One region of the Cohnella abietis genome, then DNA from elsewhere that is predicted to be linked to it. Evidence: a T-box and tRNA genes for the amino acid it is inferred to sense, from the RefSeq annotation. Region 1 holds a T-box; the other regions hold tRNA genes.
What was found. A T-box is a leader RNA that pairs with one kind of tRNA and senses whether it is charged. The one in region 1 lies ahead of argS (arginine--tRNA ligase), so its partner is inferred to be a tRNA-Arg.
Positions count from the first base shown of each region.

Region 2: it has a tRNA-Arg gene. The T-box ahead of argS (arginine--tRNA ligase) is inferred to sense a tRNA for this amino acid. The anticodon was not compared.
Region 3: it has a tRNA-Arg gene. The T-box ahead of argS (arginine--tRNA ligase) is inferred to sense a tRNA for this amino acid. The anticodon was not compared.

Region 1 covers NZ_AP019400.1:558,789-566,243, reverse strand. Annotated here, with positions in the region: gene rpoE (DNA-directed RNA polymerase subunit delta) at 1-76, opposite strand, end outside; gene KCTCHS21_RS02365 (S8 family peptidase) at 659-1,807, shown strand; gene argS (arginine--tRNA ligase) at 1,810-3,486, opposite strand; gene KCTCHS21_RS02355 (YwiB family protein) at 3,483-3,905, opposite strand; T-box leader at 4,029-4,243, shown strand; gene argS (arginine--tRNA ligase) at 4,285-5,985, shown strand; gene speB (agmatinase) at 6,075-6,947, opposite strand; gene KCTCHS21_RS02340 (transglycosylase domain-containing protein) at 7,173-7,455, shown strand, end outside.
Region 2 covers NZ_AP019400.1:860,256-867,710, forward strand. Annotated here, with positions in the region: gene KCTCHS21_RS03445 (hypothetical protein) at 1-231, opposite strand, end outside; gene KCTCHS21_RS03450 (WYL domain-containing protein) at 328-1,131, opposite strand; gene KCTCHS21_RS03455 (helix-turn-helix transcriptional regulator) at 1,118-2,431, opposite strand; gene KCTCHS21_RS03460 (TetR/AcrR family transcriptional regulator) at 2,563-3,129, opposite strand; gene KCTCHS21_RS03465 (biotin/lipoyl-containing protein) at 3,412-4,044, shown strand; gene KCTCHS21_RS03470 (ABC transporter permease) at 4,028-5,200, shown strand; tRNA gene KCTCHS21_RS30740 (tRNA-Arg) at 5,315-5,401, shown strand; gene KCTCHS21_RS03475 (TROVE domain-containing protein) at 5,726-7,231, shown strand.
Region 3 covers NZ_AP019400.1:2,164,974-2,172,428, reverse strand. Annotated here, with positions in the region: gene KCTCHS21_RS09100 (stalk domain-containing protein) at 199-1,227, shown strand; tRNA gene KCTCHS21_RS09095 (tRNA-Arg) at 1,374-1,450, shown strand; gene KCTCHS21_RS09090 (GNAT family N-acetyltransferase) at 1,537-2,112, shown strand; gene KCTCHS21_RS31925 (hypothetical protein) at 2,192-2,323, opposite strand; gene KCTCHS21_RS09085 (hypothetical protein) at 2,363-2,701, opposite strand; gene KCTCHS21_RS09080 (hypothetical protein) at 2,725-3,054, opposite strand; gene asnB (asparagine synthase (glutamine-hydrolyzing)) at 3,192-5,048, shown strand; gene KCTCHS21_RS09070 (XTP/dITP diphosphatase) at 6,054-6,713, opposite strand; gene rph (ribonuclease PH) at 6,710-7,455, opposite strand, start outside.

The DNA of each region.
Region 1 (7,455 bases):
ATTCATAAGCAAGATCAACCATCGGCATTTCGCGAATTTTCTCGGAGTCGAGTTTCAGCACGTAGTCGGCGCTCACGTGACTTCCATCCTCTCTGTATGTGAACCAAGCTTAACAGCTTTGCCGTCAATGTTAACGATTGCGTACGGCACGAGCACCGATGGCGATCATCTCACTTTGGACGGGTATACATTAAGCTCAGGTGACTCAAAGAAAGTTAAGCAGATAGCGTAACCTTCTTGAATCGCCGGTAAAAACCTTCACGTTTGATTTGTCAACCTTTAGTAAACCGTATTTTGCCTAAAAATGCAAGTCGCAGAAACAGACTTTTACGATTTTATACTAATTTTATCATTTCCGAATAACCGAAAAAGCGAAGGCGTGTCCTCAGTGGACAACACCTTCGCTTTTCGACTGTATCCCTTCCCGGCCACTCCGCGGGCGGAGGAACCGGCATGACCAAGAGTCTCGCCGGGAAACTCTCCATCCATCCTATGTCAGAAGCACAGAAATGACACGGAACGCCGCCTATTTCCTGCCAAAAAAGGCCACATTCCCAAGCTTTTATTATCCTCTGTTCATACAGTAGAGAACACGGCAGAAAGGGAGCATGAACTCGCGCTCACTTGGACTGCACATTCATCGGGGAGGGAAGTCGCATTGGATGCAAGCGATATCGTGGAGTGGCTCCAGAGTTCCCCCTACTCTGCAGAGGAGCCAAGCCGAAGAGGCATACTCCGTTTCTCAAATCCCGATGATTACGAACAATTCCTGCTGACGATGCAAGCTAAACAAGCTAATTGCTCTGATTTGCAGAAACGTCCGATCATCCGTCACTTAGACCTAATTCAGGCAATATCCCTTCCTGCTGAGCCACGGGACTTACCCCCGTCATTAAACGGCAGACTGTTATGGGAGGAGGATATACCTGTGCGCGTTCACGCCTTACCCAAAGGCTCTGTCGTTACAGAGAAGGGAATACCATGGGGAGTAAAGCATATACAAGCTCCTCAGGTTTGGAACCGCACAACAGGACATCGCGTTAAAGTCGGCGTTATTGATACAGGGGTCGACTTCACTCATCCTGATTTACGACATTCCCTAGAGCGAGGCATTAACCTGCTGCATCGAATGGCTCTGCCCCAAGACGACAATGGACACGGAACCCATATTTCTGGCACAATCGCGGCGGCAAATGAGCTGCAAGGAATGATCGGCGTTGCGCCTCGCGCTTTAATCCATCCCATCAAAGCATTCGACCACAATGGGACAGCATTCGTATCTGACATTATTCTCGGTATTGAGTGGTGCGTTCACAATCAGATGGATGTCGTTAATATGAGCTTTGGCATGAAAACCAAAAGTAGATCTCTGCTTAACGCTGTAAACAATGCCTATCGCTCAGGCATATTAATCGTTGCTTCATCAGGTAATGACGGCAGCATAGGAACGATTGATTATCCGGCTCATTACACTAAGACTATTGCAGTAGGCGCAACTAACCAACAAAGTCGGATTGCATCCTTTACCAATCGAAGCAGTCTCATAGATATCTATGCCCCCGGTGACCGCATCGTTTCTGCGTGGTTAAGGGGCAAGCATCGCGAGATGAGCGGCACCTCTATGGCAACCTCCCATGTTACTGGAGCTATAGCCCTGCTACTATCTCTTAAGCCTGGTTTGACGCCTGGACAAATCAAATCCATCATCAAAAGGTCTGCCAAGCCTTTGCGAAATAGCAGAAAAGCCCCCCGAATGGCCGGGGAGCTTAACGTGAAGCGTATGATTAAAGCTGCAGATCTTCTCTGAAATTACATTTTATCTGGTGCTGATACCCCTACAAGGGCAAGCGTATTAGCAAGGGTGATCTGAAGTGCGGCCAGCAATTGCAGTCTAGCTTGGCTCTGCTCTACATCTTCAGTGATAACCCGCTCCGCCTTGTAATAGCTATGGAACAGAGAGGCTAGCTCGTAAACATATCGAATAATGGTATGTGGTGCATATATGCGAGCTGCTTCTGCTATCGTCTCTGGCAGCTCACCTATTTTCCTCAATAGATCGAATTCCTGCTCAGTGACGAGCTTGGATATTGTCGCGTCCTGCCATGGCCGTATAACAATTCCTTGCTCCTCCGCTTGACGGAAAATGCTACAAATACGTGCGTGCGCATATTGAACATAGAACACGGGGTTTTCATTGGACTTCGACACCGCGAGATCCATATCGAAATCTAGATGGGAATCCATACTCCGCATAGTGAAGAAGTAACGGATGGCATCGACACCAACCTCATCCATGAGATCCTCCATCGTTACCGCCTTACCCGTCCGCTTGGACATCTTAACCTTCTCACCATTTTGGAACAGACTAACCATCTGCGCAATAAGCACGGTGAGCTTTTCTGGGTCGTTGCCTAGTGCAGCCATAGCCGCTTTCATCCGGGGAATGTAGCCGTGATGGTCTGCGCCCCAAATATTAATCATCTCATCATAACCCTGCGCATATTTCCCCATATGATACGCAGCATCTGGTGTCAGATAAGTGTAGCTTCCGTCATTTTTCACGAGAACCCTATCTTTATCATCGCCAAAGGTCGTAGAGGACAGCCAAACTGCACCATCTAGCTCATAGACGTGACCTTGGGCCTTCAACGCATCCAGCACAACGGTTACTTGATTATTCTCATATAACGAGCTTTCGCTGTACCATTCGTCGAATTGAACGTTAAAGCGCGCTAAATCGCGTTTGATTTTCGCCAATTCCTTCTCAAGTCCATATGTCCGGAAGTAATCAAAGCGTTCCTCGTCACTCAAGCTGAGTAGGCGATCGCCTTCCTGCTCCGCCAATTGCTTGGCAAATCCGACAATATCCTCACCATGATAGCCGTCCTCCGGCATCTCAACTGCCTGTCCCAACGCTTGGCGATACCGAGCCTCTATAGACTTAGCAAGATTATTGACTTGGTTGCCCGCATCATTAATGTAATATTCGCGTGTAACATCACAGCCCGCTGCCGAGAGTACGTTGCATAGTGCATCCCCTACTGCCGCTCCCCGGGCATGACCTAGATGCAGACTTCCTGTCGGATTTGCACTTACGAACTCTACCTGAACCTTCTTACCTTGTTTAGTAGCGGCGTTCCCATATTGTTTACCTTGAGTTAATACCTCACCAATGATGGGATACAAATAGCTCTTGTCTAGTCGAAAATTAATAAATCCTGGTCCCGCAATTTCAGCGGACTGAATGGACGCTCGTCCAGTGCCCAGCTTTTCAATAATAGCCTCTGCGATTTGCCGAGGATTTTTCTTAGCGATCTTCGTCAATTGCATAGCTAGATTAGTCGCTAGATCTCCGTGTGTTTTGTCTTTCGGCACTTCCAATGTAATGGTTGGGAGCTCATCCTTCGTCGCTACGAGTCCCGCTTCCAAAGTTGCGTCCGCAAGTGCCTCTTTAACGGCAACCTGCAATTGTTCTAATATACTCATCCTGCTTGTTCCTCCTGAATATCGAGTCGGACATGAAAGCTACCGACTTCTTGATCTTGCATGAGCAAGTCGTATTTCCATTCAATAACGCCCCCGGAATCCGATAGTTCTATTTCCAGAAGTGACGTTAAAGCTTCTACATCATGAGAACCATATGGGGTTTCCATCTTACCCGGTAGGGTAGCTCCCTCACGAAAGCTCTGCTCTAGGAAAATGGTTCCTCGTCTCCTGAGCCGTATTTCATTCTCGTGGACGAAAAGGGTGTTAATCGTTTCAATCCCATTCTCGTCAGGCGGCTCCCGATAAATAAGCGTCCATCCCGAGCGAAGCTTGTATAGCTCTCCTGATAGGATGGATTGCTGCGCGCCTTCCTGCTGCCAGCTTTGGAAGCTAACGGTCACGCTTCGTTTGTCCGGCATTTTCTCATCTCCCACAATCCCTTTACTCTTGTTATAACTATATACAGATCGGTTGGTCAATTCAAATGATGATTTTGTTTGTTGCATAGAAATAGAAGAGATGGCTATAATGAATGAAATAATTAAAAGACGATGAACGAGAGAGTAGCTCATAAAATCCGGAATTCAGCGAGTCGGGTAGGTGGAAGCCGACAACGGGTTATGGGTGAAGCGCACTCGGGAGTTGGCTTCCTGAACATGAAGTAGGGAAGCCCGGCCTTATGCCGTTAACCCTATGAGTGGATTCCCTATGGGAATACCAATAGAGTGGTACCACGGAATCATCCTCCGTCTCTTACGAGACGGGGGATTTTTATATTTTCAAGGAGGTTTGTACATTATGCTCATTAATATCGCTGCTCAGCTTATCGCACCGCATGTTGGTCTATCCCCATCTGAGCTGTCTCCTAGGCTAGAATATCCTCCACAGAAGGAAATGGGCGACGTTTCATTGCCTTGCTTTACATTTGCTCGGGAGCTTAAACAATCTCCTCAGAAGATTGCTGGAGAGATTGCTGAACGGATTAATGCCAGCCAAACCGATATTGTTGCCTCGGCTACAGGCGGTTATTTGAACCTTAACTTCAAATCTGTGAAATTAAAAAGCGATATTGCTTCAGCCGCAAGCCAAGTGAACTATGGCCACTCGAGCATCGGGATGGGTAAACGTGTCGTCGTCGATATGTCATCCCCCAATATCGCCAAGCCGTTCGGTATTGGACACCTGCGCTCTACCATGATCGGCAATGCCTTAGTTAATATTTATCGTGCGACCGGGCATGAGGTCATTAACGTCAATCACCTGGGGGATTGGGGTACTCAGTTCGGCAAGCTGATTGTCGCATATCAAAGATGGGGCACGCAGGATGCACTCGAACGAGAGCCTATTAAAGAAAGCTTGCGGCTATACGTGAAGTTCCATGAGGAAACAGAAAATCATCAGGAACTTGAAGATGAAGCCCGCGAGGCCTTCGTAAAGCTAGAGCAGGGCGATCCAGAAACGCTCGATCTGTGGCGGTTTTTCGTCGATGAAAGCATGAAAGAATTTCGCCGCGTGTACGCTCGCTTGGACGTGTCTTTCGACCATTTCACTGGTGAGAGCTTCTATAACGATAAAATAGATCCGGTCGTTCACCAGCTTCGGGAGCTCTCTTTACTAGAAGAAGATGAGGGAGCACAGATTGTACGTCTGGATGATCAAGGACTTCCACCTTGCCTCATCCTTAAGAAAGACGGGTCCACCATTTACGCAGTTCGTGATCTGGCTACCGCCCTATATCGGAAGCAGGCTTTGCATGCTGACATTGTTCTGTATGTCGTCGGCTCGGAACAAAGTCTCCATTTCCAACAAGTATTCAGTGTGCTACACAAGATGGGCTTTGATTGGGCTGGACAATATCAGCATGTCCCATTCGGGCTTATGACCGTTAATGGAAAGAAAATGTCCACTCGCAAAGGGAAGGTCGTTTTCCTTGAAGAGGTTCTGGATGAGGCCGTTCAACGAGCGTTACAGATCATTAACGAGAAAAACTCAGAGCTGCCCAATAAAGAGCAGGTTGCAGAAGCAGTCGGGGTTGGCGCTATTATCTTCGGGGATCTGAAGCATCATCGCCAGCTATCCGTAGATTTCAATCTGGAGGATGCCGTCAGCTTTGACGGAGAGACGGGACCTTATCTTCAATACACCCATGCACGTATATGTACTTTGCTCAGGAGAGGGAATTATGACGTTTTAAGCGGTAAATATTCCATAGACGGTTCTCACCTGTCATCAGAATCGTCGTGGGAATGCTTAAAGACGTTATCGCGCTACGAATCTGTACTGCAGGAAGCAGTTAAAGAAAATGAACCCTTCTCCGTGGCAAGATTTCTACTGGACCTGGCCAAAGACTTCAATCGCTTCTACAATTCCGGTAAAATCATCACCGACGACGCAGATGAAGCTGAGATTCTATCCAAATTAAGCTTAGCCGCAGCTGTAGCAAACGTCTTAAAGCATGGGCTTAGCTTGCTAGGGATCAAAGCTCCAGAGGAAATGTAACCATAGTGGATCTATATAAATAATAAATAGCCTCTGAACCCCCGCATTATGCGCGGTGCTCAGAGGCTATTTTCAATAGAGATATCCGATTACTTCACAAATCCTAGCAGCATTTCCCGAATGATCTTCGAAGCGACGATAGGTGTCATCTCTGTAGGATCATAAATGGGAGCAACCTCGACTAGATCGAAGCCGACAACATTTACTCCAGAACGAGCAATCGCATGAACAGCCTCAAGCAGCTCCTTCGAGGTAATGCCTCCAGCTTCAGTTGTGCCCGTTCCCGGAGCGGCTGATGGGTCAAGAACGTCAATATCAATCGTCACGTAAACAGGACGACCTTCGAGCGAAGGTAGCTCCCGCTTCAATGGCTCAGCCACCTCGAACGGATGGAAATGAATGCCCGATTGCTGAGCATATGTCCAATCTTCCTTCGATCCAGAACGAATACCGAATTGGTATATATTCGTAGGACCCATCAGCTCCGCCGCTTTACGCAACGGGGTGGAGTGGGAAAGCGGCTCACCCTCATAATCCTCACGCAGATCGGTGTGGGCATCGAAATGGATAATAGCGAGATCCGGATACTTCTTGTACACCTCTTGAATAACCGGCCAGCTAACAAGGTGCTCCCCACCAAGTCCGACAGGAATCTTGTCGTCAGCGAGCACACCACGAACGAAATCTGCGATAATATCAAGGCTCTTCGCTGCATTACCGAATGGCAGCATTAGATCACCAGCATCGAAGTAAGCCAGATCAACGATACTACGGTCGAGATAAGGGCTATATTCTTCTAACCCAACGGAAGCTTCACGAATTCTACCAGGGCCGAATCGAGAGCCTGGGCGAAAGGATACCGTATAATCCATAGGCATTCCATAAATAACAGCTTTGGAAGCTGCATAATCATCTGAGCTACATATAAACACGTTGCCGGAGTACGCTTGATTTAATCGCATGATGAATCCCCTTTTGTCATAGTTACGACCTTGCCACCAGTATAATCTCCGCCAGCTGTCGACCTTATTTCGTCAAATCCTCAATTACCGACTATATTGTACCAAAAAGCAACCTTTAATTTCTACTTAACAATGTAGATTCATTATTGAAGGAATAGCCATTGGGTTCCTTTTCCATACTAAAGAGGCAACTATTCCCTCCTAGAATACAAAGGGGCTGACCTCATGGACGAAACAACAAGCAAAGTAAAGCCTATCCCATCCAAATGGACAAAGATAAGACGTAGACTTGGCTGGATGACGCTGCTTGCCTTACTGGCATTTACCATTACGGGAAGCTTGCTGCTTCAGTATGCCCCTCTCCCTGTGGGAGCAACAATGCAATCTACACAAATTCTCGATGCAGACGGACAAGTTCTAGCCACTCTACAGGGTGGAGTAAATCGGCAAATCGTTAAGCTCTCTAATATTTCCCCATGGCTCGTCAAGGCAACGCTGGCCGTCGAGG
Region 2 (7,455 bases), 300 kb from region 1:
AGCAACAATAGAGAACCCACCGTTCACTAACGCCTCCGCCGGCCCGGCAAAAGCAACAATAGAGAACCCACCGTTCACTAACACCCCCGCCAGCTCGCAAAAAGCAACAATAGAGAACTCAGCGTTCACTAACACCCCTGCGACCCTGTAAAAAGTAACAATAGAGAACTCAGCGTTCACTAACGCCCCCGCGATCCCGCAAAAAGAAACAATAGAGAACTTACCGTTCACTAACTCCGCCTACAGCCCGCAAAAAGTAACCCCCCGTTCACTACCGCCCCCGTCAGCCGACAAACTGCACCAATAGAAGCGAGCCTCCATCCCGATTCACTCCACTACTCCATAACGCGCAAGCGCCTTAGAAGCGGACTCTTTCATCCGACGTATGAGTTTATCGCCCTCTACAATTCGTACCCGCATTCCTAGAAAACGAACTTTAGATAACAGGAATTCACTTTCATCTGCTAGGAATGTAACACGAAGCCGATAGGTATTCGAATCTTCCTCGTAGTTAACTGTTTTCTCGAAGCAAGAGAAAGCATACAAAATACGAGACAGCTCCTGATTGTATGTTTGAACAATCTCAATGACAGCTTGCTCCTGGCGACTGTCAAGCAGATCGGCAAGCTTTACTTTCAGCATTCGGGCATGAGCATCAGGTAGCGCCACTTCTTCAATGGAGACGATGTTGAGAAGCTTCGATGACATTAGCGTGTGATGTCGGGTGTTGTACCAGATTAAGTACCATTCTCGCTTTATCATGGAGTACTCCAGCTTATAGGGAAACCCAGACTGATCCGTTTTTACACCACCATGTTTAATTCGGTAGGAGATCCGTATACCTCCACTACGTATCATAATCCGGCGCAGAGTACGCAGAAGAGGATGATAGACTTGCTTCTCACGGCTTCTTGCCTTTTCAATGATGACTTCTTTAATATCAGTAGATGTTTCAGCCTCCAGCATCAGCTTTAGCTTTTCTAATGTCCCAGTTGTAAAGGCGTCGGAGGATGCCGGGTGCTCTAATAATGTTTTCAACCAACCCCGCTCCTGAGAGGTTAATGCTAGGGAACCTGCTTCGTCTAGGCGAGTGATGACCTGATAATTAAAAATTTTCTCAAACAGGTTCATAATAAGCTTGTATCTCCTTCCATTCCGCGATGAACTCCCGCCTTAACGAAGCTGGCTCCAGTACCTCACAGCTAGAACCGAAGCTGCGAAGCCACGGCTTAATCTCGAATAATCCATTAACTATAATTTCATAGAGAAAAGTAGAATCAGACTCTTCTGTAATCGTGCCCCACTGTCCTTGAGAAAGCACCCGTTCCTTAACAAAGTTGGGCCCAAAGCTATCGGGATTGTGGAATCGAGCAATGACCTTCATCGAACGGCCTGTATCGGTCACCCAGCTATATCTCAGTTGTTCCTCTAAGTTAGTAAGCTTATGTGCAAATTCCGCTTCCTCGACGGTATCCTCTTGCTCGATTTGTGTTAATCCTTCCATCCTGAACTTCATAATTCCTTGCCGAGAATTGTGAGCAACGAGGTACCACCGTCCGTATTGATGGTCGTATATGACACGAAGGGGAATGACGATTACTGCAACACCCTCCGTTTCGCGTTCGAAGAGTGGATTCGTATTTTTGGAGGCATAACTCTTCGTTCTTTTTGGCGATAGATAAAGAAAACTCAGCTTTTTTCTCTGCTGAATAGCTAGAAAAACAGTATATAAATGCGCTTCATCCAAAATGCGAGAATGATAGTGATACTTATAGAGGTAGGGCTCCACTACAGTCACATCCAAGCCCCTCTGCCGGAGTGCCTTTTTCAAATTATCACGCAGCAAGTATCCTTGAACGGATGGAACCTGCGTATTAGCCATAATATCAACAAAGTCATAGAGGTCGATAAGCTCATCATCGGATAATCGGGTCACTAAGTCATTTGCAGCTTTGTAGCCATAGGGACGACTACCCTTAGATTTTAAGATGACACCAATCTCTTCTAAATATTTAAGATCACCACGAATTGTTTTTTCATCAGGGAGAGAAAAAGTATCAGGCATATTTTCACTGCAGGCGTCCATCACCTCTAAGGTCGTCAGGGACTTGTGCTGCAGCGCCGTCAATATTAAGGATAACCGAATGCTTTCTGATTCCTTTAGGGATTTGGCACGAAAAAGAAAGAGGAGTAGCGGATCGGCAGACTCGTAGTAATTGTATCGCAGGCCCTCCGATAGCTCTTTTCCTTGATCCTGTGGGAGACGCTGATAAACAGTGTTCATAATTTCCTTGAGATTACGTAATGTCTTATCAAACGTATGTACGGATATACCGAGGCGTTCTGCGAACTGCTGTCGGCTGTAAGCACCGCCGGCGAGCGATAGCATGCGGAGGAATTGAATTTCTTTATCAAAGCTTTCCTTTGCCATTTGTGTTCCCCCAACTCTTTGCCGAACATGTCATTAAGACTATTGTAACAATGATGAATGTTGGGGGAAATGGAAATATTTCGAGAGAAATATAATCAGGCTTTTTACAGATGTGTAGGATTTGGAAGAAATCAGGTCATAACTAGCGCTTTAGCATGCTGCTTTCCTGATGTTAGGAGGCTGTCACTTAGCTTGGAATCATTAACAGATCGCGCCAGAACAAGCGTCCCGACCATGGTGCTGAGCAGAAAACTACCTGTAGATTTATCGATTCCAGCTATATCGGATATAAAATCAATCATTCGCTCCAGCTCTTGGGTGAAGATTTGACGAATCTCTTCTGACGAACGGGATATTTCACCAGAAAGGGCAGGTAAAATGCAGCCCATCTCCGTCACATCACGGTGATATTGGCTTAAATAGTAATCAATGACCGCATTGATTTTGGGTCCTTGCTTCTGTTGCTCCGCGGCTTCTTGCAATAGTTGGAGCGTATCGCTGATGGCATATCGGCAGGCTTCGGCGACGAGCTGTTCTTTGTTGTCAAAATGTGAGTAGAACCCGCCATGAGTTAGGCCAGCACCTTTCATAATGAAAGGGACACTTATGTCGCGGATACCATTTGTTCGAAAAGCTTGAGCGGCACTTTGGATGATCTTGCCTCTAACTTTTAGCTTATGGCCTTCGGGATAAGGCATCTCAAATCACTCCATTAGGCATAGACTTATTTTAAAATATTATAATCATCATAATAAAGGGTGTCAATTTCCCTTTGCCTTCATCAGCTAGAAGTAAGAATAAACGTAGCTATTGACTGGTTTAAAATATGATGACTATAATATATTATGATCATAATATTTAGAGCTTCATTTTTAGGAGGAATAAGGGCATGAGGGTATAAAAGCACAGCTAAAATCATGATGAATTGAAACGAAAAGCAGGATAGTTAGAAACATTCATGGAGAGGGAGAGATAGAACAATGAAGCTTAAAGTGGGATTGTATATTGGAATAGCGTTAGTGGTTATCGCAGGGGGTTCGCTTCTTGCTGCTAAAGGTAAGGATGCAGTTAGCCAGGCTGAGAGCAGGAAACAAGGTGTGCTTGAGGCGGAGCAAAAAACAATCGTGTATGACAAAAGTGCCGGGACAATCGTCAAGATAAACGCGGCTATAGGTGATTCCGTCAAACAGGGAGAGATTCTATTTAAGGTTAAATTAGCCGAAGGAGGCGAAGCAGATGTGCTTTCGCCGGATGACGGATTAATTAACAAAATCGTTGTAAAGCCGGGGGATCAGCTCACGCAAGGGATGCCAGTTGCAATTGTGCAAAAGAATGTCTATTACACAGACCTCTATGTACAAGAAAGTGAAATTCAAAAGCTTGAGGTTAATAAAAGTGTCAATGTTCAGTTTCCGTATCTGAAGCGTCCTGCACAGGTCGATGGAGTTGTCGCTTCGATTTCGGCCGCCCCCCAGTTTGCTAGCTTGCGTATGACGCGCGAGAAAGGGCAGGCAGATTTAAGCATGTTTCATGTCAGAATATCTATAGACTCAATCGCTGGTCTACTTCCGGGTATGACTGCGGAGGTGGACCTCGATGAAATCGCTAATTGAGGAGTGGAAGTACGTAGCAGGCAGTAAATTTCTCATTTTTATTTTTATCGCCCCGCTTATTGCCGCTTTGTTTTTTGGATTAATGTTTTCGAAAAACCAAATCAGTAAATCACCAGTAGTTGTGATTGATGAGGATCACAGCTCTTATTCGCGGCAGTTGGTATCTAAAATGAATGCTTCCCAATATATGAAGGTCATGAATGTATTCGCCAGCCGCATGGATCCCGAAACATTGCTGGCAAATGAGCAAGCTGTAGCGGTTATCATGATTCCCGACCAGTTGGAGCTGCGCAAGCTACAGGGAGTGTCTTCGAATATCGGGATTTTAATGGATAACACGATGCCCTCAGGACTAACCGGTATTCGTACAGCTATTCAGGAGATTATCACGACGGAAAATATGACTCTTTCGATGACCCGTCTCGCTCAACAAGGGATGGATGCTGAAGCATCGAAAGGGCTTATATCCCCGCTGTCCCTCCAACAGAGAATGCTGTTTAATCCGACGACAAGCTATGTCGGCTTTATGGTTCTTGGATTTGTGAACATTATCGTGTTAATAATTACAACCAGCGCTGCAGGATCCATTGCCCCTCGTCTCCGAAAAGAAGGGAAGCTGTTTGCAAACGGTAAATCCCCTGCACAGCTTTGGGTTCGAATTGTGCCTTACGCTGTTCTGAGTACATTTTCGTTGCTCCTAAGCTATGGATTATTAAAACAAGTGGGAAATATGCGGTTTGAAGCGGCGCCATATCTTTTTATTATCCCATTGTTAGTATATTCATTTGCTTTGTCTGTCATGGGGTTATTGATCGGTTATTCAGCTAAAGACGCGTCAAAAGTGGGTTCGCGGACAAGCCTTGTATTGTACCCGTCATTCCTCGCTACGGGAATTCAGTTGACACCGCTTGCGTTTCCGGCGTTTTTCCAAGTTACCGCATGGGCGTTGCCGATGAACTGGCTTAACCGTTTAATACGTGGAATGGCATTTCGGAATGGGGTGCTAACCGCCTATAGCTTGGAAATGGGGGCATTGCTAATTATTATTGGCGTAGCGTCGTTGTTAATCGGATTGCTGTTTCTACGGGAAGCGCGTAAAGCTAATTCCTCCTTGGGGCAGCAGGCAGATTCGGGAGTTTCGTCAGTTAGCGGTTAAGTAGAGGATTATGATTCAAATCGTGGGGGATTTTTCTAAGTCGTCATACTTTCACCATGTTCGAGGCCCTCCAAATGAGCGAAGATAAGTGCAGGAAGCTTTTACCGGAAGGTAGCAGCGGAATAAATCATTGAGGCGTATGTAAGGGTTACTTCGACTTCTAATCGGCTTGTCGTTGGTTCGAGTCCAACTCTCGCTGTATAGGCGGGATAGCTCAGATGGTAGAGCAGCATGTTCCTTTACGACCTTTTCCTCAATGATTTCTTTATAAGCTTAATGGGAGCGAGGCGTTAGAGAGGGCTACTTCAAAAGTATAGGAACGGTAATTATCGGTTAGCTGGTGTGCCGTGTGCCTTCTCAACACATTTCCTCGCTCTTCTACAATTACATATTACCGGCGAGGCGCCGGGGAGGGTTTCTTCGCACTCAGCGCACTGAAATTTCTTGGGCATTATGGCAGGTTCGAGTCCTGCAGTTTACCTTCCCCGCCTTTTCCTCGCCGGTTCCATTAAGGAGACGATTAAGATGAGCTTTGCTAAAAAACTTTTTTCCGTTATGAGACCGACAACCCTAAATAAAGACGGCTATCCAGCATACACACGTTCAGATGAAGAGCAATATGTGCAGACGCTGGTGACGAATACATTCGGCAATACCTTCTATGCAGATCAGCATGAGCTTCTAGCTGAAGCGGGTGAGCTGCATCAGGCAATGGCGCAGAGCAACCCACAGTTCATGGCCAAAGCAATTGTCTATGCGCGGAATGAAGGGTATATGAGATTGCAGCCCTTGTTCGGATTAGCCGTGTTGTCCGCTTACCGACCTGACTTGTTTGCGAAAATCTTCTTGAAGGTTGTTAAAATTCCATCTGATTTGTCTGATTTTCTGACGATCATGCAAGGACTAGGTCGTGGAGAAGGTGGTCGTGCGGTTAAGCGGCAGGTGAATCGCTTCCTGTCAGGCGTGTCCGAATACTGGGCGATAAAGTATAACGGTCGGGGACGTGGCTACAGCTTGGGCGATGCCATTGCAACAGCTCACCCGAAGCCAGTGGACCTCAAGCAACAAGCGTTATACCGTTACTTGCGTGGCCAAGAAGCTAATCTCTCATTATTGCCTCAAGTGGATGCGTTGGAACAATTAAAGCGTGCGGCTTCGGAAGTAGAGCAATTGCATTGGATTGAGACGGGGAAGCTACCTCACGAAGTAGTCACAGGTGCAGTTAAGACTACAAAAGCAGTATGGGAAGCGTTGCTTCAACAAATGCCGACCTTCGCCTTGCTAAGGCACTTAAATACGCTTGAGCGCGCAGGTGTTTTCGAGGATCGCTACAACCTTGAACTGGCGGCTAGCCGTTTAACCGATCAACGCGCTTTGCAGAAAGCTAAGATTCTCCCGTTCCGATTCGCTAAGGCGTTCCGGCAGGTTAATAATCCAGTCTTACGGGATGCGCTTAGGGATGCAGTGGAATACACTTTCTCCAACCTGCCTGATATGGAGGACAAAACAGCGATATTCCTCGACATTTCGGGTTCGATGAATGGTGAGTACTTGCAGATTGGTTCGGTGTTCGCGCTGGCGTTGTATAAGAAAACACAGGGCAATTCCCTGTTCTGGCTGTTCGACACAGAGGTCGAGGATGCTAGACCTTCTCGGCGCGATAGCATTCTGACGCAGGCAGATATGATTCACACACGTGGAGGTACAGATACGGGAGCGCCTATTCGGAAGATGCTTGAAGAGCGTCGCAAGGTTGATCAAATTGTAATCATCACGGATGAGCAACAGAATAGCGGAAGCCCATTCTATGAAGCTTTACTGAAATATAGGTCTAAGATCAACCCGAGTGTCAAGGCATTCATAATCGACATTGCACCTTATCGGAGTGCGATGGTGCCTCCGCTAGACAGCAACACGTTCTATATCTATGGCTGGAGCGATACTGTGCTGAGCTACATTGCGCAGACGGCGAAAGGTTACGGATCGATGGTGCAAAAGATAGAAGAAATCGACTTGGACGCAGAAAAGTAAAATAGATACGAGAGTAAAGGCGAGCACAACCCGCCAACGGGAATGTTGGACCTCCCTCGTTAGACGCAGGGCCAAGTCTAAATCAATGACAAATGAGCCCAGTATTGTAACAAAAATGCGCTTGAGCATGGAAGTAATGTGTACTGCTTAATGTAACGACCACGTGCTGATTTACTGAGATAGGTGAGGGTGGGGAAGGGGATTTTGCAGCTATTAAGTCGGTT
Region 3 (7,455 bases), 1.6 Mb from region 1:
TTTGTAATAGGGTGTTTTTTGTTTTTTACACTTTTCGACAAAATCTTAAGGTATTCTTTAAACGGGAAAAATGCCCAAATCTATTCCCAATTTGTCGAAACAAATGATATATTGGGTCTAATGACCCCTAACATTGATGAAATATGGTATATATTGTAATATGCTGCGGGTCAAATATAACGAACAGGATGTGTGCTTGTGCAGATCAAGAAATCAGTTTTCGTATCAACATTATTAGCGTGTTCACTCGTATTCACGACAGTCGGAGTTACAGCATCAAATGGAATACAGAATATTACGGCAGCATTAAATAAAAATATTAAATTCGTTCTAGATGGCTCTTCTTGGCAGCCAAAAGACCCAAAAGGCAATAATTTATCAGCCCTTGTCTACAATGGCTCCACATACGTTCCACTTAAATCAGTATCCGAAGCCCTCGGTGCAGAAGTTGACTGGAACCCAAAAACGACGACTATTACAATCAATAGCGGCGGCGACCAATCCGGAATCCCTTACTTAGACGGAGATAACACATCAAATAGTTCTAACGGATCAAGCAATAGCGGTTCCAATTCTGGCAGCTCCAATTCCGGTGGCTCTAATTCCAGTGGTTCGAATAACTCTTCAAGCTCCGACAACTCGGATGATAACGCACCAGTATCCACAGGAAACTTAGGCTCATTTGACAAGCCAGTTCCATTCGGCAAAACCCTTACTTTCAATGATAGCTACTCCTATGAGTCCAATGATAAAAAAGATTTCATTAAAACATCAGTAACCTACAGCTACACGGTTACGAAAACAGAGCCAATCACGAGAGATAAAATCCAAGAATTGGGCTTCAGAAAACCAGAAGCAAACGCGGCCATTGACTATCTACTAGTTACAATTAAATTTTCTGCTAACAACGCAAAATTAGTTAAATCTTCAAATAAAGATGAATACTTAAATGTTTATTTCAAACCTTCCATCTGGGGTGTAAAAACAACTGAGAAAAGCAGTATTATCGGTGGCAATACTTCCGGATTTGATGGCTCTCTCGGTAGAGCGACTGACACTGCAACGGATTTAAGGAAATTAAAGGTTGGGGAATCTGCTAGTTTCTCCGCTTCTGGTAAATTCATCCTCCCAATTTATAAGAATGCAGAGAACTATCTCGTTATTTCTAAAGACAACAAATCGAGCAATAACTCAGATGATTACCTCACATACTTCAAGCTTAAATAATTAAAATAAACGGCAATTTTTATGCTTTCTTATGGTACAAGCATTGAGGGCTGGAGCATTATCCAGCCCTTTTTCTTTTAATAAATATATTTTGGAATTATAATCCTTGCTTATCGAAAAATAATATGTTATGCTAGTTCTCGCGTGTCTCAGTAGCTCAGCTGGATAGAGCAACGCCCTTCTAAGGCGTCGGTCGGGGGTTCGAATCCCTCCTGGGACGCCATATTTCTATAAACGAGCCCGTCAACCGTCGTAAATCGCCGCTTGGCGGTTTTTTTATTTCAAATTTAGAGAAGCTTAGGTGAGCCTATGACTACAATTAAATCTGCAACAACCCAAGATACTGCCCCTATTGCTAAACTCATTTTATTAGCTATACAGGACATTGCCTATCAGTTGACTGGCGCAACGACTGAACCCGACGTTCTCAAGCAGTTAGAAGCCTTTATCGCGGCCGATGGCAACCGTTTCAGCTCGTCATGCATACTCGTTAAACAAATCGAGGACAAGCCCGCTGGTATGATCCTATGCTACCATGGCAGCGACGCAGACCAGCTCAACGAGCCTATAATTGAGCATTTGAAGCAATTAAGTCCCAACGGTGACGCTGCCATTATCATTGACCAAGAGGCCGATAAAGACGAATACTACATTGATGCTCTAGCGGTCGATCCTGCGCACCAAGGAAAAGGCTTCGCTAAAGAGCTTATATCTGCTGCCGAGCAAAGAGCATTCGATAGATTTTACACTAAAATTGCACTTAACGTAGATAAAGATAATGAAAGCGCCCATTCCCTTTACCTGAAGCTAGGCTATGAAGCCGACAAGGAAATCACCATAGGGCATAAGCCTTTCTGGCATATGGTCAAGTGGCTGAACTCTTGATTAACAAGTAAGCCAGCCAGCACAAATAAGCTGCTATCCCTTATAAAGATGGCAGCTTATTCGTTAATTAAGGCGATCTCTAACGATTATGAGGGTTAGCCGGGCTGTTCTGTGCAGGATGAAAGGTATTGTTCTTTAAAGTTTGCTCAACGAACTCTTCCCCTTTTTTCGCCATTTGATTTCCTTTGTTTTTCTTAAATTTATCCGCCATCTCTTTTTTCACCTCCCAGGTTTGCAATTTTCTTATCTGTTACAAATTCCTTTCTAATGCCTCTGACACACCAGGGAAATCCAATATTTGGGCAGCGAATTGATTCCGTTCGTCTGCCTCCATATGGTCAGAAGAAGAGGATACTGGCTTCGTCAAATCTTCAAATGCGGAATGTAGATTATTATCAAACCAATCGATTTCATAGTCGGCATTATTGGCTATTAGTCTTACGAGTGAATAAGAACCTTTGGAACCATTACGAAAGTAAGCTAACAGCTGCGGGTCTCGATGATGATCAGTGAACACCTCCACTTCAGCAAAATATTGCCCTCCACGATCCAGCCTTCTGCGAAATTGAGCTTCTCGTACGTTCACCATTTAATGATCCAGCCTCCCCACTTTTACAAAATATCCATCGTTTCAATATGTCGCTTTGTTTCATCTGTGCCAAGCTCATAGATCATCCGATAAATATCGCTAATTAACGCATCGTATGTATCATTCTCTGGCGAGTCACTTACCGTTGGCAATCCACTGAAATGAAAAGCCTCGTCTTCATCAGCGTCCTGAGTTTCCTCGAATAGCTCCTTAAGCTTGTCCAGCTCCGCCTCATTGGCATAAATCGATAGCTCGAAGGCTGCCGCCTCCTTATCCTCCAGCACCTGTCCCGCTCCAACCGATACATAATAAGTTTTTTTCTCCGAATCATAAGCTTGAATGTTATCGTTCATTTTGTTAGCTTTCTCCCTCCGTCGGTAGTGACCGTTACTCTTTACGTATTTTCTCCCTGCGGACAAACATTTTATGCCTAATTTCGCATATCCATCTTATTGATCGGTTTTTAGGCTTAGAGGAGGGCTGAAGGCACATGTGTGGAATTACAGGATGGATAGACTGGAAAAAGGATTTGACAACTCAGGCGGATGCTATTGAGAAAATGACCGAAACACTGGAGCTCCGAGGGCCGGATGCATCAGGAACATGGCTTTCCCGGCATTGCGCCTTCGGCCACCGTAGATTGTCTGTCATGGACCCTGCTAATGGAGCACAGCCCATGGTACGACCCGCCAAAGACGCGGATAATCACGATTGCGTAATCGTGTATAACGGAGAGCTATACAATGCCCCGGAGCTTCGGAAAGAGCTAGAAGGCTTGGGCTATCGCTTCCGCACGACATGCGATACAGAAGCATTGCTTTTGTCTTACGTAGAGTGGGGACCGGGCTGTGTAGAGAAGCTGAACGGGATATTCGCCTTTGCAATCTGGCAAACAGATGAAGAAAAGCTGTTCGTAGCTCGGGATAGACTCGGGGTAAAGCCTCTGTTTTATCGCAGAGAAGAGGGTAGATTTATCTTTGGCTCGGAGCCCAAAGCGATACTGGCTCATCCAGACGTTCCGGCTGAAGTCGACGCTGAGGGGCTTGCCGAGCTGTTCGTTATTGGACCTGCTCGAACTCCTGGACACGGAATTTGGCGAAATTTTCATGAATTAAAGCCTGGACATTTCATTCAGTACGATCGGAATGGGATGAGAATATCCGCTTATTGGAAGCTAATAAGCAACGAGCATGAGGAGGATGAGGCTCAAACTGCCGACAAGGTTGGCGCTTTGCTCAAAGATACGGTCGAGAGGCAGCTTGTATCTGATGTTCCATTATGTACATTGCTATCGGGAGGCTTGGATTCCAGTGCTTTAACTGCACTAGCAGTAAACTACTACAAGCAGAACAATCAAGGAAACGTGCACACCTTCTCAGTTGATTACGTCGATAATGATAAGCATTTTAAAGCGCATGACTTTCAGCCCAATTCAGATGCACCTTGGATTAAGCGTATGACTGACCACTTATCGACAGTTCATCACCCTGTCCAATTCGATACTCCCGAGTTAGTTAACGCACTCGAAGCTGCTGTCCTTGCTAAGGATACACCGGGTATGGCTGATATTGATGCTTCTTTGTTTTTATTTAGTCGAGAAATTAAGAAGGAGGCAACCGTAGCGATCTCAGGAGAAGCTGCTGATGAAATATTCGGTGGTTATCCTTGGTTTCACCGGGAAGAAGCGCTGAAAGCAGATACTTTTCCATGGTCGTTAGCAACAGACCTGCGAGCCAGCATACTCTCTCCTGAGCTAAGGGAGAAGCTTCGTCCACACGAATACTTATCTGACAGGTATTCACAGGCTGTAGCAGAGGTTCCTGAATTACCCGGAGAGGACGAAGCACAACGCCGAATGCGCCGAATGTCCTACCTGAACATTACACGATTCATGCCTACGCTGCTTGATCGTAAAGACCGGATGAGTATGGCAGTTGGCCTTGAGGTACGAGTACCGTTCTGTGACCACAGACTTGTCGAATATGTATGGAATATTCCGTGGAACATTAAAATTGCTGGGAACCGTGAAAAGGGTATTTTACGGAAGGCTCTGGAGGGTGTTCTTCCAGAAGATGTGCTGTATCGCAAAAAAAGTCCCTATCCCAAGACCCACAACCCTAACTATTTAACTGCTGTCCGGACACAGCTATTAGAAAGGCTTGATGATCCAAGCTGCCCCCTGCTGCCTCTTATCAATGTACCTAAAATTAGAGAGCTGGCCTCAGCATCCGATACCAACTCCCACCTCCCCTGGTTCGGACAGCTCATGTCCGGCCCACAGCTATTCGCCTATTTGCTGCAAATGGATTTTTGGCTGAGGCACTATAAAGTGAAGCTTGTTTTATAAGCTGATTCGGCTAGACTATGAGACCATCTAGTAAGGCTATTCAATCCCAAAAAAGAAAACCAGTCCAAACACGAGTAAGTGTTAGACTGGTTTTTGTTTGCCGACCTCACGATACTCGTTGCTCGAATTTTTCGTACACCTCTCTCTATTCGTGCCGTTCCCCAGCCTCGTTGCTCGAATATTTCGTAAATCTCACTCTATTCGTGCCTCTCCCCAGCCTTGTTGATCGAATTTTTCGTACACCTCTCTCTATTCGTGCCTCTCCCCAACCTCGTTGTTCGAATATTTCGTACACCTCACTCCAAAGGTGCCTCTTCCCAGCCTCGTTGCTCGAATATTTCGTACACCTCACTCAAAAAGTGCCTCTTCCCAGCCTCGTTGCTCGAATTTTTCGTACACCTCACTCTAGTCGTGCCTCTCCCAAACCGTGTTGTTCGAATTTTTCGTACACCTCACTCTAGTCGTGCCGTTCCCCATCCTCGTTGTTCGAATATTTCGTACACCTCACTCCAAAGGTGCCTCTTCCCAGCCTCGTTGCTCGAATTTTTCGTACACCTCACTCTAGTCGTGCCTCTCCCCAGCCTCGTTGCTCGATTATTTCGTACACCTCACTCAAAAAGTGCCTCTTCCCAGCCTCGTTGCTCGAATATTTCGTACACCTCACTCCAAAAGTGCCTCTCCCCAGCCTCGTTGCTCGAATATTTCGTATACCTCACTCTATTCGTGCCCCTTCCCTAGCCTCGTTGCTCGAAATTTCTGTATATCTCCTACCATTCATGCCGTTTCCCTAGCCCCTTTGTTCGAGGGGTTACCGCGAAGAGAGGACGCGTATGAGATTGTGCTGTTAATTAGTATGGAGAAGTGAAGCTACGAATTCGAGCTAATATTTGTTTGCCCTGGAGATCAGGTATATTAGATAAGCATCCCTAATTGCCCCGCAACACTTATATAAAAATCCTCCAACCCCATTAAAAAAATGGTTTTGGAGGATTTTATAAAGCAACATTATCGCTCAATTAGCTCAAGCAATCGACGTAAAGCTTGTCCGCGATGGCTTATCGCATTTTTTTCCTCTAATGATAGCTCTGCCATGCTGCGATTAAGCGCAGGAAGCCAGAACAATGGATCATATCCGAAGCCATCGCTTCCGCGTGCCTCTCGAAGAATATGACCTTCCACCGTACCTTCAGCCACAAGCTTACTCCCGTCTTGCGGATCGTATAGAACTAGCGTACATACAAACCGAGCAGAGCTTAACAGCTCTGGAGCAGGTACCGAATCCTGTTCAGAAACGTCTTGCTCTGACTGAGCATAGCCCTCGACCCTGCTCTTTAGCTCCTGAAGCAGCTTCGCATTGTTAGCTTCATCGTTAGCTTCCTCACCAGCATAACGAGCAGAATATACGCCTGGAGCTCCATCTAAAGCATCCACGCACAGCCCGGAATCGTCGGCAAGCACAGGCAAGCCTAGAATATCTGCTACTGTTTTTGCTTTCAAGTAGGCATTATCAGCGAAGGTTTCTCCGGTCTCTTCGATATCCGGAATACCTTCTACCTCATACAAATCCTTCACTGTTATCCCGATTTGCTGAAAGGCTTCGCGAAACTCCTTCGCTTTACCTCGATTACGAGTAGCGACTAGTAATGTGCTACCTTCCGAAATCATGCTTTTCCTCCGCCAATCCGTTCTCCAGCAGCACCCAAGGTATCCTTCTGCAATTGAATGAGCTTATAGATCGCTTCTTCTGCTAGTGAAAGCATATTATCGAGCTCAGCACGAGTAAATGGAGCTTCCTCCCCTGTACCTTGCACTTCTACGAACTGGCCTTCGCCGGTCATAACTACATTCATGTCTACCTTAGCTTTGGAATCTTCTTCGTAGTTTAAGTCCACTGCCGCCTGATTTTGAATGACTCCAACACTAATGGAAGCCAAGAAATCAGTAAGCGGGTATTTGTCGAAGGAATGAGTTCCTGCAAGCTTATGTATCGCTAACGCCAATGCAATGTATGCACCCGTTATGGAAGTCGTCCGTGTTCCCCCATCTGCTTGGAGCACATCGCAGTCGAGAGTAATCGTCCTTTCACCAAGGGCATGAAGGTTTACAACTGAACGGAGAGCACGCCCAATGAGACGTTGAATTTCCATCGTACGTCCAGTCAGCTTACCCTTTACCGCCTCTCTTTGATTACGAGTGTGCGTTGCACGAGGAAGCATGGAATATTCAGCCGTAACCCAGCCCTTACCCTGTCCCTTCAGAAACGGGGGAACCCTCTCTTCTACAGATGCAGTACATAGCACCTTCGTATTTCCCGCTTCGATGAGCACAGAGCCCTCTGCGTATTTATTCGGATGAAGCGTGACCGCAAAATTTCTCAGATCACGGTATTGTCTGCCGTCGGATCTCA